DNA from 3 places in the Oceanisphaera submarina genome. Region 2 is predicted to be linked to each of the others. Evidence: predicted binding sites of a transcription regulator. Region 2 holds the regulator's gene; each other region holds the start of a gene.
The links. Region 2 encodes sigma-54, which starts transcription at its own class of promoters, with help from an activator protein. Its sites were predicted from a motif close to TGGCACNGTTTTNGCTT; they were not measured.
Positions count from the first base shown of each region.

Region 1 (6,010 bases), on a different contig from region 2:
TTGGCGGTGCCGCCCGCGCGTTTGACCAGATCGATAACGCTCCCGAAGAAAAAGCCCGTGGTATCACCATCGCCGCTTCTCACGTCGAGTACGACACCGAATCACGTCACTACGCACACGTTGACTGCCCCGGACACGCCGATTACGTGAAAAACATGATCACCGGTGCGGCTCAGATGGATGGCGCCATCCTGGTGGTTGCCGCGACCGATGGTCCTATGCCGCAAACTCGTGAGCACATCCTGCTGGCCCGCCAGGTAGGCGTACCTTACATCGTTGTGTTCATGAACAAGTGTGACATGGTTGACGATGAAGAGCTGCTCGAGCTGGTAGAAATGGAAGTTCGTGAACTGCTGTCCGAGTACGACTTCCCGGGCGACGACATTCCGGTTATCCAGGGCTCTGCTCTGAAAGGCCTGGAAGGCGATGCACAGTGGGAACCGAAGATCCTGGAACTGGCTGCTGCGCTGGATTCCTACATCCCCGAGCCCGAGCGTGCCGTTGACGGTGCTTTCCTGCTGCCGATCGAGGACGTCTTCTCTATCCAGGGCCGTGGTACCGTTGTTACCGGTCGTGTTGAGCGCGGTATCGTTAAAGTGGGTGAAGAAGTGGAAATCGTTGGTATCAAAGATACCATCAAGACTACTTGTACCGGCGTTGAAATGTTCCGTAAGCTGCTGGACGAAGGTCGTGCCGGTGAGAACGTAGGTGTTCTGTTGCGTGGTACCAAGCGTGAAGACGTTGAGCGTGGTCAGGTTCTGGCCAAGCCGGGCTCCATCAACCCGCACACCGACTTCGAATCCGAAGTATACGTGCTGTCCAAAGAAGAAGGCGGTCGTCACACTCCGTTCTTCAAAGGCTACCGTCCCCAGTTCTACTTCCGTACTACTGACGTGACCGGTACCATCGAACTGCCGGAAGGCGTTGAAATGGTTATGCCTGGCGACAACATCAAAATGGTTGTTAGCCTGATTGCTCCTATCGCGATGGAAGACGGTCTGCGTTTCGCCATCCGTGAAGGTGGCCGTACCGTAGGTGCCGGCGTTGTAGCCAAGATCGTTAAGTAATAACGTTTCTTGATTGCACGAAAAAGGAGGCTTCGGCCTCCTTTTTTCATTTGTGCTTTGCCGTAAACAAACCATATTAGTATATGTTAATGCTGTTTGTTTACGGCATGCTGTTATTGTGATTGCCATTCTGACCGTTCGGTCTATTCACAGAGGTGCTATATGGATATTAAAACGGTCACTCCTTCTTTTTCGGTTGCCGATCAGGTGACCGAAGCCGACTTGGCGCAGCTGAAGGCGGCAGGCTACCGAACTCTCATCTGCAACCGGCACGATGATGAGGCAGAAGGACAGCCGGCGGCAGAAATGCTGGCCACCGAGGCGAGAGCGCAAGGCTTCGACTGGCATTGGATCCCCATTTCTTCCGGCCAGTTTACCGACGAAGCGGTGGCAGCCTTTACTCAGGCTCTGGTCGGCAAAGAGGAGCCTGTACTGGCCTTCTGTCGTACCGGAACGCGCTCTATCACCCTGTGGGCCCTTGCGCAGGCAGGCAGGCAACCGACGATGGAGTTGGTGCGGCTCGCAGCCGGTGCCGGTTACGACTTGTCTGCCCTGGCGCCTCGGCTGAACGCGGTATCGACCAAGTAGTAGAGGGCTTGGGTTATCGGTGTTTAGCCGGTCAGACCGCGCAACAGCCTTATTCTGGCGGCAGGTTCGGGAGCATAGACAAACTTGGGTTATTGTCGTCGGTTTTCCGTTGCTAGTCTGGTGCCGGGATCTGTGATTAAAGTCGTTTTTTTCGACAAATAATTTCTTGCATTGATAACTGCTATCATTTAGATTTACTTCCTCGAAGCGGAGGGTTTATCGATGTATGTGTGTTTGTGCAGAGGCATTACCGAACGCCAGCTGAAAGCGGCGGTGGCAGAGGGCAATACCGAGTTCAGAGATCTGAAACAGGAACTCGGTCTGGGCTCTCAGTGCGGAAAATGTATTCCGGTTGCCTTGGCCATACTGGCAGAAGAAAATGCCAAGACGCACCTCTACTACGAGGTCGCTTAAACACCGACGTTGCTTAAACTTCTTTGATCCGCCGCAAAAGAGCCCCTTATTGGGGCTTTTTTGCGTTTAGGCTGTGTAAGAGAACCAGGAACCGTAATCAGTGTCTGTCCAGTTGCTTGTAGGCATACCTGGGTCTGTTGTTGAGTATCAGGTTTTTTTGTTCTTCGGTCATGTTGGCCGGGTTCAGGCCCAGCACCTTGAAGGTAAGCAGAGGCCGTGCCGCTATGGTGATCATCAAGGGCTTGATGGCATTCAGCCCCGCCTCGCCGGGTTCACCGAAGGCGTAGGTCAGAATGCCCTGTTCCAGCAGATTTTTGACGGCAGGTTCGGTTACCGGCAATTTTATGACGTTTTTACGCTGGATCACGAACTCTCGCAGCACCGCCTTTTCGCTGGCGTCGAGGTAATCCAGTAATTCCTTCAGCAGTTTCTGTTGCATCAAGCGCTGCTTGCGATAAAACACGTGCTGAAACAGCATGATGGCGGCGTGAGATAAAAAATAAGATCCAGACGCAACCATGCTCAGTACAAACAGCAGTCGGTAGTCATTCAGCCAGAGGCCGAAGGCGCCAGAAAAGAGATGGTTTGGCAGCAGAGTCATCAGGATAGAGCTCAGCAGCAGCCAGCACATGAACCAGTTAAGCGGTGAAATCTGTCGTAAGTCCAGCATCTTCTTCTCCACAATCCAGACGCCCGTCTGAAATAGCAACAGTAAATCAAATACAAAGCAAGGTACGTGCCATGGCGTGGAGTGAGCCGGGCTCAGGCTATTACTGGTAAATAAGTAATAAATAAATTACCTTTACGTTAAGAGTATACAAAATACCTTAACATTGTGTTTGTTTTGTGTTTTATTAGTATTCAATCAATCTCTATTGTTATTGTCGACAGGGAGTCCAGGTAAATGAGTACAGTTACACTTGAACAGGCGCTGATTATCACACGTGGTGCCTTGCAGCATGCATTGGAAATTTCCGCGGCACCGCTCACCGTCGCCGTGCTGGATAATGCCGGTCGTCTGGTGTCGCTGCAGCGTCAGGATGGAGCCAGCCTGTTACGCCCCGATATTGCCACCGGAAAAGCCTGGGGCGCCGTTGCCCTGGGTCGCAGCTCTCGGGGCTTGGCTGAAGTGGCAGCAGCCAGACCGGCCTTTGTCTCGGCGGTCAACGTTCTGGCAGACGGCAATATCATTCCGGCAGCCGGTGGCGTGCTGATCCGGGATGCACAGAATAAGATTCTGGGTGCGGTTGGGATCAGCGGTGATCAGCCCGATGTCGATGAAGCTTGTGCTGTAGCTGGCGTCGAGCTGGCCGATCTGGTAGCGGATTGTAGCTGAGTATTTTGTTAGTGCAGTAAACCTGTTGTTTTGGTCGAGGGGTAACCTTGGTTACTCATTTTCAGCACCCACCTGTGTGGGTGCTTTTTTTTGCACTTTTCTGCCGAACTCCAGCCAGAACTCGGGTATGGTTAGCCAATATCACTTTTCATTTTATGGCCTGGAGCCTGAAAATCAGTATGTCCCGGATCAGAGCTAAAAACGAAGAAATCATCATCCGTGCCGCCAGTCGTGTATTTGCCGAAAACGGTTACGCCGCCACCAAGACCGCCGCCATTGCCGAGCTGGCCGAATTGCCGAAACCCAATATCTACTATTACTTTGGCAGCAAGGAAAAACTCTATCGCGCCGTGCTCGAAAGTGTCACCGAGCCTCTTCTGGCGGCTTCGGTACCTTTTATCGAGTATCGGGATCCGGTCATGGCGCTGACCGCCTATATCAAATCCAAGCTGATGATTTCGAAAGACTATCCCTATGCCTCCAAGGTCTTTGCCAATGAAATCATGCATGGGGCTCCGCATCTGCCGGAAGACATCATTGCGCGCTTGAGCGCACAGACCCGCACCCTGAGCGCCAAGCTGACCGACTGGATGGGGCAGGGGCTGATGGCACCGGTCGATGCCCATCATCTGCTGTTCGCCATCTGGTCCTCAACCCAGACCTATGCGGACTTCAATTGGCAGATCACCATGGCACTGGGCAAGGAAGAGCTGGACGATCAGGACTTCGAACGGGCCGCCCAGCTGATCACCCGGCTGGTGATCGGGGGTTGCGAGGTGCGGTCCTTGCCAATCGTCTGACGACGAGCTGTCTCCCACCGACGTCAGCACCCAGTGTTGACGTCCCTCTCTCCCTCTGTCGTGACTTCTTTTCCCCGCTATTATCCGGCGCCGCTCCCGCTACACTTCATATAAAAGGCGAACAAACTCGCCTCCGTAATCCGTACGCATAATCGATGAATATCCTGTGATGACAATCGATTAACGACGTTGTGCAGGGCTTAGGTTATCCGATGGTAAAATTTTTGTTGACTCAATGGTCAAGTTTTACTTTAATTATACATGAAGATACTACTATTCCGGTGGTCGGCAATGTGTGCTGTGTATTCGTTGAAGGAGGCAAGCTTTGATTAAGTTTCTGCTTAACCAGGAGATGCGGGAGGAACAAGACCTTTCGCCAAACATGACGGTGCTCAATTACCTGCGTACTCGTGTGGGTAAAACCGGTACCAAGGAAGGGTGTGCGTCCGGCGATTGTGGCGCCTGCACCGTGGTGCTCGGCGAGCGGGAAGGGGATCACATCCGTTATCAAACGGTGAACTCCTGCCTGACCTTCGTCTCGACACTGCACGGCAAGCAGCTGCTCACGGTGGAGGATCTCAAGTCGAAGGACGGCAGTCTACACCCGGTGCAGCAGGCGATGGTGGATTTTCATGGTTCCCAGTGCGGCTTCTGTACCCCCGGCTTTATCATGTCGATGTTTGCACTCAGCAAAAACAAGCCCTCGGCGGACAAGCACGATATTCTCGAAGCCCTGGCCGGTAACCTGTGCCGCTGCACCGGGTATCGTCCCATCGTCGATGCCGCCAGAGCCATTGCCGAACAACCACGGCTGGCCGATGAATTTTCCCGCTATGAGGCAGATATACTGGCCCGGCTCGATCAGATTCAAACCGACACCCTGGTTACCCTTAACGGAAACGGTAATGTGTGCTTCTCGCCCACCAGCAGCGATGAGCTGGCGGCCTTGCTGACGCAGCACCCGGATGCCCGGCTGCTGGCCGGCGGTACCGATCTGGCGTTGGAAGTGACCCAGTTTTACCGCGAACTGCCGAAGATGATTTATGTGGGTAATGTGGCCGACATGAAACAGCTGAAAGAAGACGACCAACAGTTGGTGATCGGCGCGGCCCGCAGCCTGAGCGACAGCTACGAGGCCCTGAGCCGCGTCTTTCCCGATTTCGGTGAACTGTTGCATCGTTTTGCCTCCCTGCAGATCCGCAACCAGGGCACCCTGGGCGGTAACATAGGCAACGCCTCACCCATCGGTGATGCGCCACCGGTACTGATGGCCCTGAATGCCCGGCTGGTATTGCGCAAGGGTGACCAGGTTCGCGAACTGCCTATCGAAGAGTATTTCCTGAGTTACAAGGTGACCGCCCAGGAAGAAGGCGAATTCATCGAGAAGGTGATAGTGCCCAAACCGGCGGCCAATCAGCACTTCAAGGTCTATAAGTTGTCTAAGCGATTGGATGACGATATTTCTGCGGTCTGTGGTGCCTTCAACCTGACCATTGAAGACGGCATTGTTACCGATGCCCGCATCGGCTTCGGTGGCATGGCGGCGGTACCCAAACGTGCAGCGGCCTGCGAGCAGGCGCTGAACGGCCAGCCCTGGAATCATGCCACCGTCAAGGCGGCGATGAAGGCGCTGAACGGTGATTTCGAGCCACTGTCCGACTTCCGGGCCAGCAAGGAATACCGCAGCAAAACCGCTACCAACCTGCTCTACAAGTTTTTCATCGAGCAGCAGAGTCTGAAACTGGAAACCAGGGTGACGTCTTATGTCTAACAAACAACTGAATACTCTCACCATCGACGAGATG
Region 1 covers NZ_JBKGFN010000003.1:41,851-47,860, forward strand. Annotated here, with positions in the region: gene tuf (elongation factor Tu) at 1-1,067, shown strand, start outside; gene ACLEIV_RS04315 (protein tyrosine phosphatase family protein) at 1,230-1,655, shown strand; gene ACLEIV_RS04320 (bacterioferritin-associated ferredoxin) at 1,878-2,069, shown strand; gene ACLEIV_RS04325 (superinfection exclusion B family protein) at 2,167-2,739, opposite strand; gene ACLEIV_RS04330 (GlcG/HbpS family heme-binding protein) at 2,974-3,405, shown strand; gene ACLEIV_RS04335 (TetR/AcrR family transcriptional regulator) at 3,585-4,205, shown strand; gene xdhA (xanthine dehydrogenase small subunit) at 4,531-5,976, shown strand; gene xdhB (xanthine dehydrogenase molybdopterin binding subunit) at 5,969-6,010, shown strand, end outside.
Region 1: ACLEIV_RS04325 (superinfection exclusion B family protein) is a predicted target of sigma-54. The motif match lies at 2,795-2,811, and genes of this name have one in related genera.

Region 2 (6,010 bases):
GCAGATCCCGCAGTACATAGGCCAGATCGTCCGACTCCATGTCTTCCAGTGCGGCGGCCAGCTTTTCCGGAGCCATCAGTCGGATAATGCCGTCCCTGACTTCTTCCGACAGCTCTTCCAGGATCTCGCCGTATTCATCCGGGTCGATCAGTTGCCACAAGACCTTGCGGCTGGGGGAGGGAGAGGATTCCAGCAGCCAGGCGACGTCGCCTGGGCGCATCTGCTGCAGCATGCGACGGACGTGCACGAACATGCCGCCGTTCAGCGCCTGGGTGATGGTATCCAGCTGATCCGGCGTCCTTGGTTTCTCGATTGATTCTGTCATCCGGGCTTCAGGCCTCTGCGCGGAACGGGGATAGGAGAATTATTCTGATTCGTTGAAACGATCGGCGACCAGGCGGGACACGGCATTCATGGCCGCTTCTGCATCCGGCCCTTCGGCGACGACGCGAATGGCGTGCCCCTGGGCGGTTTCCAGCATCAGCAGGCCCATGACGCTGTTGGCCGGGGCTTGTTTTTCCTGATTGCAGACGGTGACGGTGGCATCGAATTGTTGCGTCAACTGCACCAGCTGAATGGCGGCTCGGGCATGGAGACCGAGCTTGTTGACGATTTTCAGATCCCGCTCAATTCTTGTCATGGTGTTTTTCCAGAGTGCGGTGGCGCAGCTGCACGCTTTTCCCCATCTGCCGGAACACCCGCGCAAGCTGCTCGACGATATAAACGGATCTGTGTTTGCCGCCGGTACAGCCGATGGCGACGGTCACGTAGCTGCGGTTGTTGCGTTCCAGGTGTGGCATCCAGGTGACCAGCAGGTTTTCAATCTGCCACAGGTATTTGGTGACCTCGGGCTGGCTGTTCAGGTAGCCGGCGACCGGTTCGTCCTGGCCGGTAAAAGGCCTCAGTTCCGCTATCCAGTGAGGATTGGGCAGGAAGCGGGCATCGAATACGAAATCCGCATCCTGAGAGATACCGTATTTGTAACCGAAGGACTCGAACACCCAGTTCAGCTCGCGTTCCTTCTTGCCGAGAATGCGCGCGCGGATAATTTCGCTCAGATCGTGAATACTGAGATCGGAGGTATCGATACGCAGATCGGCGGCGGAAGACAGGGGCGACAGCAGGTGGGTTTCCTGACGGATGGCTTCGTCCAGGGTCAGGCTGAGACGAGACAGGGGATGCAGCCGGCGGGTGTCGCCGAAGCGGCGAATAAGGGCGGCGTTGTCTGCATCGATGAAGATGCTGGACAGGCTGACTCCTTCCATGGCGCTAACTTCGGCCAGGCAGGCCTCCAGTTTGTCGGCACCGTCGGGCAGGTTGCGTACATCGATACTGACCGCCACCTCGCCGGGCTTGCGTCGACGCATCTGTACCAGCTCGGGCAGCAGCTCGACGGGGAGATTATCGACACAGTAATAGCCCAGATCCTCAAGCACACGCAGGGCTACGGTTTTCCCCGAGCCCGAACGGCCACTGACGATCACCAACTGCATATTGCTCTCCTCAGGAAGAAACCATGATGTTATAGAGCTCGTCATCGCTGCCGGCCTGGCGCAACTGCTTGCAGACCTGCTTGTTACTGAGCTTTTCGGCAATCAATGACAGCGTCTTGAGATGCTGTTTACACTCCTGCTCCGGTACCAGCAGGGCGAACACCAGGCCAACCGGCTGATTGTCGATGGCATCGAACTCTACCGGTTCGGCAAAGGTGAGTAAAACCGCCGTCGCCCGGTTGTCATCGCTGATACGACCATGAGGAATGGCGATACCGTTACCGATACCGGTGCTACCCATTTTTTCCCGGGCCAGCAGGCAGTCAAACAGCTGCTGACTGCTGATGTTGAGGTGCAGGGCGGCCAGCTCGCTGATGATTTCCAGCGCACGTTTTTTGCTCGTGCAGGGGACTGCACTGCGGGTGCAGCCCCTGCTCAGTATGTCGGCGACTTCCATGGTTATTTTTGCTTGAGCTTCTCTTTGTGTTTGATTATTTGGCGATCGAGCTTGTCGATCAAGCCATCGAGGGCGGCGTACATATCGTCATGTTGAGAGTTGGCAAAGATTTCGCCGCCGCTGAGGTGGATTTTAGCTTCGGCAACCTGCTGCAATTTTTCGAGTGTGAGGACGACGTGTACATTGGTAATGTTGTCGAAATGACGCTCCAGTCGGGAAAACTTGCTGTTCACATAGTCACGCAGGGAGTCCGTGATGTCTACATGGTGTCCAGTCAGATTTATTTGCATATCGTCTTCCTTCTAGGTCTGCCTTTACATCAGGCGTTTACGCTGATTGGAAGGGGGGATGGCCAGCGATTCCCTGTACTTGGCGATGGTCCGCCTGGCCACCTGTATCCCCTGTTCGGCCAGCAGCTGGGCAATTTTGCTGTCGCTCAGTGGCTTGGCCGGGTTTTCCGCACCGACCAGTTTCCTGATCAGGGCACGAATTGCCGTCGACGAACATTCTCCACCATCATCGGTACCCACATGGCTGGAGAAAAAATACTTCAGTTCAAACACCCCTCTGGGGGTATGCATGAATTTCTGGGTGGTGACCCGGGAGATGGTGGATTCGTGCATTTCCACCGCCTCGGCCACATCATTCAGCACCATCGGCTTCATGGCCTCGGGCCCATACTCAAAGAATGCCTGTTGTTGTTCCACAATACAATTGGCAACCTTGAGCAGGGTCTCATTTCGACTCTCGAGACTCTTGATAAACCACTTGGCGTCCTGCAAGTGGTTGCGGATAAACTGGCCGTCTTCGCTGTTTCTGGGTTGGCGGGCCATGGCGGCATAGGTCTGGTTCAGCCTGACCTTGGGCATGGCTTCCGGGTTGAGTTCGGCGACCCAGCCACCCTGTCGCTTGGTGACCACCACGTCCGGAATCACATATTCGGAGCTGCTCTGAAGCACGCTGTTACCCGGTCTGGGCTCCAGCTGCTGGATCAGGGACAGTACTTCCCTGAGCTCTTCTTCTTTCAGTCTGGTCTTGCGTTGCAGGCTGCGGTAGTCCCGGGTGCCGAGCAGATCCATGTGCCGGTCAATGACGAGACGGGCCTCGTTCAGCCAGGGAGTGTCGGCGGGAAAAGGGTCCAGCTGAATGCGCAGGCATTCCTGCACGCTGCGGGCGGCGACGCCGATAGGGTCGAAATGCTGGATGCGCTTCAGCACCGCCTCCACTTCATCTGCTTCTATCTCCTGTTCGCCGCCGGAGACGGCGGTGAGGATATCCTCCAGACCCTGAGTCAGGTAGCCGGCATCATCGATGGCGTCGATAATGGCCAGTGCTATGGCCTGATCGGTCTCGCTGAAAGGGGTCAGTTGCATCTGCCACAGCAGGTAATCCTGCAGCGTTTCCGTGGTTTCTCCCTGGTAGACGGTATCCTCCATGCCTTCGGGAAGGCCGCCGTTCCCGGCGCTGCCGGTTGAGGTGGTATAGATATCGTCCCAGTGGGTGTCCATCGGCAGTTCGTCGGACAGCTGATTCTGCTCCATGGCGGTATCGGCGGCCATCTGCTCGTCGTTGCCGCCGTCGGCCACCTCGATGCTGTCCGGCTCTTCCTGTTCCAGCAGGGGGTTGCTTTCCAGGGCCAGCTGAATTTCCTGTTGCAGTTCCAGGCTCGACAGTTGCAGCAGACGAATGGCCTGTTGCAACTGGGGGGTCATGGTCAGCTGCTGTCCCATACGTAACTGAAGAGTTGGCTTCATCGTTGGTAAAGTCCTTCTATATCAACCGCATGGGGCTCCAGCGGGTCAGCTTAGAGGCTGAATTGTTCACCCAGATAGACTTTCTTGACCTGCTCGTTCGCGAGGATTTCGGCCGGGGTGCCGGCGGCGATACGATGACCATGACTGACAATGTAGGCCCGCTCGCAGACGTCCAGCGTCTCGCGCACGTTGTGATCGGTGATCAGCACCCCCAGGCCTCTATCGCGCAGGTGCAGAATGATTTTCTTGATGTCGATTACCGAGATGGGATCGACTCCGGCGAAGGGTTCATCCAGCAGTATGAAGCGCGGATCGGCCGCCAGTGCGCGGGCAATTTCCACCCGTCGGCGTTCACCACCTGACAGACTCATACCGGCACTGTCGCGGATATGGGTGATATTGAACTCTTCCAGCAGCTGCTCCATTTTCTCGTCGCGGCCGGCGGCGTCCAGATCCTTGCGGGTTTCGAGTACCGCCATTAAGTTGTCGGCTACGCTCAGACGCCGAAAAATGGAGGCTTCCTGGGGCAGATAACCGATACCGGCGCGGGCTCGCACATGCATCGGCTGATAGCTGATGTCCTGCTCGTCGATGGTGATGCTGCCGGCGTCGCGCTGTACCAGGCCCACTATCATGTAGAAAGAGGTGGTCTTGCCGGCCCCGTTGGGGCCGAGCAGGCCGACGATCTGGCCGGTATTGACGGTCAGGCTGACATCGGCCACTACCTGACGGCCCTTGTAACTCTTCTGCAGCCCGCGGGCTTTCAGTGTTGCCATGATCAGTTCTGTATCTCTTTTTTATTCATGTCCTGCAGCTGTTCAGGCAGAAAAATGGTGGTAACGCGGTCTGCTCCACCCTGGCTTTCGGCTTCCATCTGTTCCTTGTCGATATGGTAGCGAATACGATAGCCGGTCACGATATTGTCGTTCTGCTTCAGCTTCGCCTCCTTCAATAGGGTGAGGGTGCGTGCCTTCATATCGTAGTGGATCTCCCGGGCCTCGGCCTTGACCGGCTGGCCGTTGTCCAGCACCTGGTAGTAGGTGGCTGGCGCGCCGTGGGCGGTCATCGATTGCAGACCCTGTTCGGTGCGGATCACCACCAGTCTGTCGGCTCGCACATCCATGGTGCCCTGTTTGACCACGACCCGCTCGCTGAAGGTCACCTTGTTGTCGGCCAGCTCCACCAGCTGGCGACCGGCATCTATGGTTACCGGCTGGCTGAAATCAGCCTCTTTGGCCTCGGCCAGGCTCAGGCTCAGGGCCAGCAGGCCGCCGATGCTAAGGAGTAAAGTAGGTTGCCCGGGTTTCATGCAGTAATTCCACTGTTTGTTGATCAAGCTTGCCCAACAGCCCCTGGCCCTGGGCCCGGAAAGTTGGGCTGTTCAGCTGTACATCCCGGTTGGAACGCAGCTGGTTTTTAATAAAATCCAGTTCCAGGTATTCGGTGGTCAGGGTTTTCACCAGGGCATCGGGTTGCAGCCCCCGGCCGACCACGGTGCCGTTCAATACCGCGTTATCGTTGGTATTGATCATGCCCTCATCACCGCTCAACTGCCATTGGGGCTGGCCATCGGGCGAATAAAGCAAGATAACAGGTTTTTCCATCAGGGTCATGGCCAGCGGCTCGTAGTACTCCGCATATTCAGCATCCAGTCCGCGGTAGGGCAGACCCAGCTGGTTGTACTGCACGCTGCTCAGGTTTTTGGCGATAAAGTCTGGCTGATAATCCTGCTGGTTGACGGGGGCGTCGGTGACCGGCCTGAACCACTGCCAGCAGACAAGGGCGACCAGGAAGAGGCCGCCAAACCACCAGGTTTGGCGGCTCACAGGCTCATGCCCCTGGCCTGTTCCAGCTCGCCCCGGGCGTCGAGCAGCAGATCGCAGAGCTCGCGCACTGCGCCTCGGCCGCCCTCGATGCGGGTAATATAATCGGCCTGCCGTAGTACCAGCGGATGAGCATCGGCCACAGCTACACCCAGACCGCAGTCCAGCATCACCGGCAAATCGACCACATCGTCGCCGATATAGGCGACCTGCTCCGGCCTCAGCTTGAGGGTCTCCAGCAGGGCCCGATAGCTGTGAATCTTGTCGCTCTGGCCCTGATAGACGTGGGTGACCCCGAGCGAGGCCATGCGTTCGCTGACGATGCGGGAGTTGCGGCCTGTGATCACCGCCACCTGGATGCCGGCGTTGAGCAGCGCCTTGATACCGAAACCGTCTTTGGTGCAAAAGCTCTTGTATTCTTCACCCTGGTTGCCGAGATAGATCAGGCCGTCGGACAGCACGCCGTCCACATCGCAGATCAGC
Region 2 covers NZ_JBKGFN010000011.1:45,060-51,069, forward strand. Annotated here, with positions in the region: gene mgtE (magnesium transporter) at 1-325, opposite strand, end outside; gene ACLEIV_RS11580 (HPr family phosphocarrier protein) at 365-640, opposite strand; gene rapZ (RNase adapter RapZ) at 627-1,493, opposite strand; gene ptsN (PTS IIA-like nitrogen regulatory protein PtsN) at 1,504-1,950, opposite strand; gene hpf (ribosome hibernation promoting factor) at 1,953-2,240, opposite strand; gene ACLEIV_RS11600 (RNA polymerase factor sigma-54) at 2,265-3,704, opposite strand; gene lptB (LPS export ABC transporter ATP-binding protein) at 3,755-4,480, opposite strand; gene lptA (lipopolysaccharide transport periplasmic protein LptA) at 4,483-5,013, opposite strand; gene lptC (LPS export ABC transporter periplasmic protein LptC) at 4,982-5,530, opposite strand; gene kdsC (3-deoxy-manno-octulosonate-8-phosphatase KdsC) at 5,527-6,010, opposite strand, start outside.

Region 3 (6,010 bases), on a different contig from region 2:
CCAGGTGTCCAGTGCCATCGGTGGTGCTCTTGTACGTTGGAAGATGGCGCAATATAGCAGCAATATCCATCATGCCGTAACCCCTCGCCCTGCGGGCTGGTGTCGGAATGCTGTCGGCTCCCCGAAAGGGGCTTAAAGTCCATACCTCTCTATCTTCTTCAGCAGCCCCTGGCGGGACAGACCCAGCGCCTGGGCGGCGTGGGTACGGTTGTGGTCGAATTTGGCCAGCGCCTGGCTGATCAGGGTGATTTCCAGTGCCCGCACCTGGGCTTCCAGGCTGTCACCGGGTTGGGCTGCGCTGGCTTCACTGTCAGGCTGGGCATCTGGGTAGAGCAGGGCTATGTCTTCCAGGGTGATGACGCCGTTTCTGGCGATGGCGGCCACGCTGTCGAGGGCGCTTTTCAGTTCGCGCACGTTGCCCGGCCAGCGGCGTTGAATAAACCAGTTGAAGGCGGCGGTGTTCGGGTGCAGCGGCGCTTGTTTATTGTCCCGGGTCTGGAGCTCGAGAAAATGGCTGATCAGCAAGGGTATATCTTCGTGTCTGTCGTCCAGCGGACGGGTATCGATATTCACGCCCTTGATGCGATAGTACAAGTCTTCCCGGAACTCCCCCGTCTTTACCTTCTCCGGCAGATCCGCGTTGGTGGCCGATACCAGCCGCACGTCGATGGTTTCCAGGCTGCGGCCGCCCACCGGGTAATAGCTGCCTTCCTGCAGCACCCGCAACAGCTTCACCTGCATCGGCAGCGGCATTTCGCCGATCTCGTCCAGAAATAGGGTGCCGCCGTCGGCCAGCTTGAGCAGGCCGTCGCGGGCCTTGTCGGCGCCGGTAAAGGCACCTCTGGTATGGCCGAACAGCTCGCTTTCCAGCAACTCGGCGGGAATGGCCCCGCAGTGCACCGAGATAAAGGGGCCGGCGGCGCGATTGCTGAGCGAGTGCACCGCCTTCGATATCACTTCCTTGCCGGTGCCCGAAGGGCCGGTGACCAGCACCCGCACGTCGGTGGGGGCGATGCGGCTGACCAGGGCGCGGATGCTGTTCATCGACGGCGAGGCGCCAATCAGGGTATCCAGCCCCTGCTGGCTACCCTGTTGGTGCTTGAGGCTGTTGAGCTCGCGCACCAGCTGATGCTTGGTGAGGGCGCGTTTGACCACCACCGCCAGCATGTCCGGATCTATGGGCTTGGCCAGAAAATCCCAGGCTCCCTGGCGCAGGGCTTCCAGCGCCAGCTCGCGTTCGCCATGACCGGTGAGGATGATTACCGGCCGGTCGATGAAGCGGGGCAGCGCCGCCAGGGTCTGCTGCGGATCGAAGTGGGGGGGCAGCGACAGATCGAGCAGGATCAAATCTGCATCGAAGTGCGCCAGCCCGGCGTTCAGCTCGTCCAGGCTGGCGCCTGTTTGCACCTGATAGCCTGCCGACTCCAGCCACTGGGAGCTCAGGGTGCGAAAGGCGGGTTCGTCGTCAATCAGTAGGATGCGGGGTGGGTTCAACATGAGCTGTCCTCGGGGAAAAAGAGTTCGAAGGTGACCGGCCAGCCCAGATCGCTGCGGTGACGAATTCGGCCGCCATGGGCATCCATGATCCGGCGTACGATAGAGAGTCCCAGGCCACTGCCGCCACTGCGTCGGCCGACGAAGGGACGAAACAGGTGGCTGAGCATGTCCTCGGCCACAGCGGGGCCGTTGTTGTGCACCCGTACTATGCCGGGCTTGTTACCGGCCTCGATACGGATCATACCGTCCGGCTGATTCCGCACGAAGGCCAGGGCGTTGTCGATCAGATTGACCAGCACCTGTTGCAGTCGATAGGCATCGGCACAGAGGCGGGCGTCTTCGGCCAGGGCGCACTCGAAGCGGGTGTGCTGCCAGTCGAACTGGGGGCGCAGGCTCTCCAGCATGGGGCCCAGCGTTATGAGCTGGCGTTGTACGCCGATATTGCCGGAGTAGGCGAGCATGTCCGAGATCAGCCGGTCGGCGCGCTTGAGCTGGGTCTGGATCATGACCTTGCGCTCGGGCTCGAGCCCGGCGGAGGCCATGGAAATGATATTGAGCGGGTTGCGCAGCTCGTGAGCCATGGCCGCAGACAGTCCGCCCAGCTCCACCAGGTGTTGTTCCGACAGCCGCTTTCGCTCGGCCTCGGCCAGTTGCAGCGAACGCTCCAGCAGGCTGCAACGGGTGGTCAGCAGCGAGGCGAACACCTCCGCCGCCAGCCTAAGTCCGGGCGTGACATCCTCGAATCCCTGCAGCCGGGATTGCCAGCCCTGGTGCTGGTGGCGACAGATAATGCAGGGGCCGTCGACGGTGGGGGGGCTGTCTCCATTCAACAGCAGCCGTACCAGCACCGGCTGACCCATCTGGCGGGCCAGCAGTTGCTCTGCCGCCGTGCTCAGCTCGGTCCAGTGTCCGGCCTCGGCCAGGCGATTGAGCCAGGTGTCCAGCAACTGCTCGTCAAGCCGGCTGCCGGGGTAAATCAGCCGCTCCACCAACTTGCCGACCGGTCGGTACAACGCCAGCGCCAGCATCAGCAACAGCATGGAGTAGAGCCATAGCTGCCACTTGGGCACGCTGGCCAGCGCCTGCAGGCCAAACTGACCGGCCATGGAGCTGAGCAGGGCAATCAGCCCCATCACCAGCACCGTCATCAGTATCCACAGCAGCGCCCGGTTGGCCCAGGCGTTGACCTCCAGCATCTGGTAGCGCACCACGCCGTACACCAGCAAGACCACATAACTCGGTAACAGCAGCATGGGCCAGGGATACCAGTAGAGGCCGAGGGAGGGGAAAATGAAGCTGGTGGCAAGCCACAGGCCCCAGGCGCCGGCGGCGAACATGGCGGCGATGGAACGTCGGCGGTTACCACGATGTACACGCCAACCCCACAGCAAGAGAGCGTGGGCCAGCACCCCTATGCCGATGGTGTAGGCGATGTTGAACCAGCCGGCGCCACTGAACACGAAGTAATGGCTGAAGGGGCCGAAGGCGATAATATTGCCGCCGCCCAGCGCCAGGCTGGCGCCCATTACCAGCAAGGCCGCCAGATAGAAGAGGCCGCGTCGGCGGGCCAGGCGGTCCAGCCAGGGTCTTTGCCCCGGCCCCTGATTGACGAAGCCGACGGCGAAGTCGAGGAAGAAGGTGGGCATCAGGGGATTGGCGAGGATCAGCATCTTGCCCAATCCTTCCCAGCCATAAAACACCGACACATGACCGCTGCACCACAGCGCCATCATGATGCCGAAACCGGCCAGTGCCTTCATGCTGCGTCGGCGGCGCGCGCGCCAGAACAGCCAGGCCGACACCAGCAGGGCACAGCCGCCGGTGAGCAGCATCATCAATTCAAAAGTCAGATCCAGCGCCATGTAGCCTTCCCGTCATGTAAACCCGGTTGTGTAAACCTGTCGTGTAAACACCGTTGACACTTTAGTGGGAAAAGACTGTAAACCTGGTTGTCAGTTGAGGCAAGTTTTGGGCACTTTATTGATCCAGGCCAAGGCGGCTGCAGCTTGTCCGATTGATGGCATGCTTTGTGCTTTATCTATGAATCAACAGGTCAACCCTCGGGTCAACCAATCGGATTGAGTCCATTTTGGAGATAGATTTTATGAACATGACCGCCTTGGTACTGGAATTTTCTGCCATCTTTATTGTTCTGATCCTGGCAGCCCTGCCTGCGGCCGTTAACCGCTTTCAACGTCGTTAAGGAGAGAAGATGGAACTCGATGCCGCCATACTGTCGCGGATTCAATTCGCCTTTACCATCAGCTTTCACATCATCTTTCCCGCCATCACCATCGGCCTGGCGACGGCCATCGCCATCTGGGAAGGCCTGTGGCTGAAAACCCGTAACCCTGTTTACTTCCAGCTGGCCAAGTTCTGGATCAAGCCCTTCGCCATTACCTTCGGCATGGGCGTGGTCAGTGGCATAGTGCTGTCGTACGAGTTTGGCACTAACTTCTCCCGTTTTTCCGAGCTGGTTGGTCCGGTATTGGGCCCTCTGCTGGCCTACGAGGTGCTGACCGCCTTCTTCCTGGAGGCCGGTTTTCTCGGCGTCATGCTGTTCGGCTGGCAACGAGTAGGTGAAAAACTGCACTATTTTGCTACCTGTGTGGTGGCGGTGGGTACCTGGATTTCGTCGTTCTGGATTATCGCCGCCAACTCCTGGATGCAGACACCGGCAGGCTACGAGATTATCGACGGTCGCTTCGAGGTGGCTAGCTGGATGGAGGTGATCTTCAACCCTTCTATGCCCTATCGGCTGGCACACATGTTGCTAGCGGCCATGCTCAGTGCCACCTTCGTCATCGGTGGCGTCTGCGCCTGGTACCTGCGCAAGAACCGGGAGCAGGCATTTGCCCGCAAGGGCTTGTCGATGGCGTTGTGGGCGGCACTGGTGCTGGCGCCGCTGCAGGCGGTCGTTGGCGATTTTCATGGCCTCAACGTGAAAGAGCATCAGCCGATCAAGGTGGCGGCGATGGAAGGCATCTGGCCCGAGAAGGAAGCCGGCGCCCCGTTGCTGCTGTTTGCGGTGCCGGACATGGAAAATGAGACCAACCACTTCGAAATCAAGATCCCCAAGCTGGCTTCGCTGATCCTGACCCATGAGCTGGACGGCGAGCTGCAGGGGCTGAAATCGGTGCCCGCCGACGAACGGCCCTATGTGCCGTTGGTGTTCTATTCCTTCCGTGTCATGGTGGGGCTGGGCATGCTGATGATCGGCGCCGCCTTGTGGGGGCTGTGGTTGCGCCGTCGTGGTGGCCGCTTCGAAAGCAAACCCTTTCTGCTGCTGATGACGTTGATGATCCCCACGGGTGTCATCTCGACCCTGGCCGGCTGGTATGTGGCGGAAGTGGGCCGCCAGCCCTGGCTGGTACACGGCCTGGTGCGCACCATTGAGGTGGTGACGCCGCTGCCGGCGGAGCGAGTCCTGTTTTCGCTGACGCTGTTCGTGTTGACCTACAGCCTGCTGTTCTGTGTGTATCTCTATTTCATGGCCAAGCTTGTCCGCAAGGGCCCGCCGGACATGGCCCGGCTCGAGCAACACATGATTGGCGTCAATGCGCCCGGCTTTGCCCTTGCCTGGGTGAAGAAACTGCAACACCAAGTGGTGGAGGACTGATATGGATCTGGCACTGTTCTATTACCTGTTACTGGGCTTTGCGGTACTGATGTATGTGGTGCTGGATGGTTTCGACCTCGGCCTCGGCATTCTCTATCCCTGGTTCAGGAGCGAAGGCGAGCGCGATCACATGATGCGCTCCATCTCCCACGTGTGGGACGGCAACGAAACCTGGCTGGTGTTTGGCGGCGTAGTGCTGTTCGCCGCCTTTCCCGCCGCCTATGCGGGTATTCTGTCGACCATGTATACCCCCATCATCATCATGCTGCTCGGGTTGATTTTTCGTGGCGTGGCGTTTGAATATCGCTTCAAGTCGCACCGTTCCAAGCCCTGGTGGGACAAGTCCTTCTTTCTCGGCTCGGCGGTGGCCACCTTCTGTCAGGGCACCATACTCGGCGCCGTGGTGCAGGGGGTGGATGCGGGCCCGCTGGGGGCGCTGGACTGGTTGACGCCTTTCAGCGTGTTTACCGGCTTTGCGCTGATGGTGGCCTACGCCCTGTTGGCCTGCTGCTATCTGGTGATGAAGAGCCGGGACAAAATCATGGCCCGCGCCGCCCATCTGGGGCGCAAGCTGGTGCTGACCATCATGGTTGTCATGGTGATCGTCAGCCTCTGGACCTTGTACGCCAACCTTGAGGTACGGGCGCGCTGGTTTGACGGCATCAACTTCCTGCTGCTGTTGCCGCTGCCGTTGCTGAGCGCCCTGTTCGGCTGGTTGCTGTATCGGGATCTGGATGGCGAACCCCACGAGACCCGGCCCTTCTGGCTGGCGGTTGGGCTCTTCATCCTCGGCTTTGCCGGCCTGGTGGTGGGGCTTTTCCCCTATCTGATCCCGCATCAGATGACCCTGTGGCAGGCCAGCGCCCCGGATTCCAGCCTCAAGTTTCTGCTGCC
Region 3 covers NZ_JBKGFN010000008.1:57,333-63,342, reverse strand. Annotated here, with positions in the region: gene ACLEIV_RS09475 (LysE family translocator) at 1-18, opposite strand, end outside; gene ACLEIV_RS09470 (sigma-54-dependent transcriptional regulator) at 133-1,497, opposite strand; gene ACLEIV_RS09465 (ATP-binding protein) at 1,491-3,359, opposite strand; gene ACLEIV_RS09460 (cytochrome ubiquinol oxidase subunit I) at 3,710-5,116, shown strand; gene cydB (cytochrome d ubiquinol oxidase subunit II) at 5,118-6,010, shown strand, end outside.
Region 3: ACLEIV_RS09460 (cytochrome ubiquinol oxidase subunit I) is a predicted target of sigma-54. The motif match lies at 3,516-3,532, and genes of this name have one in related genera.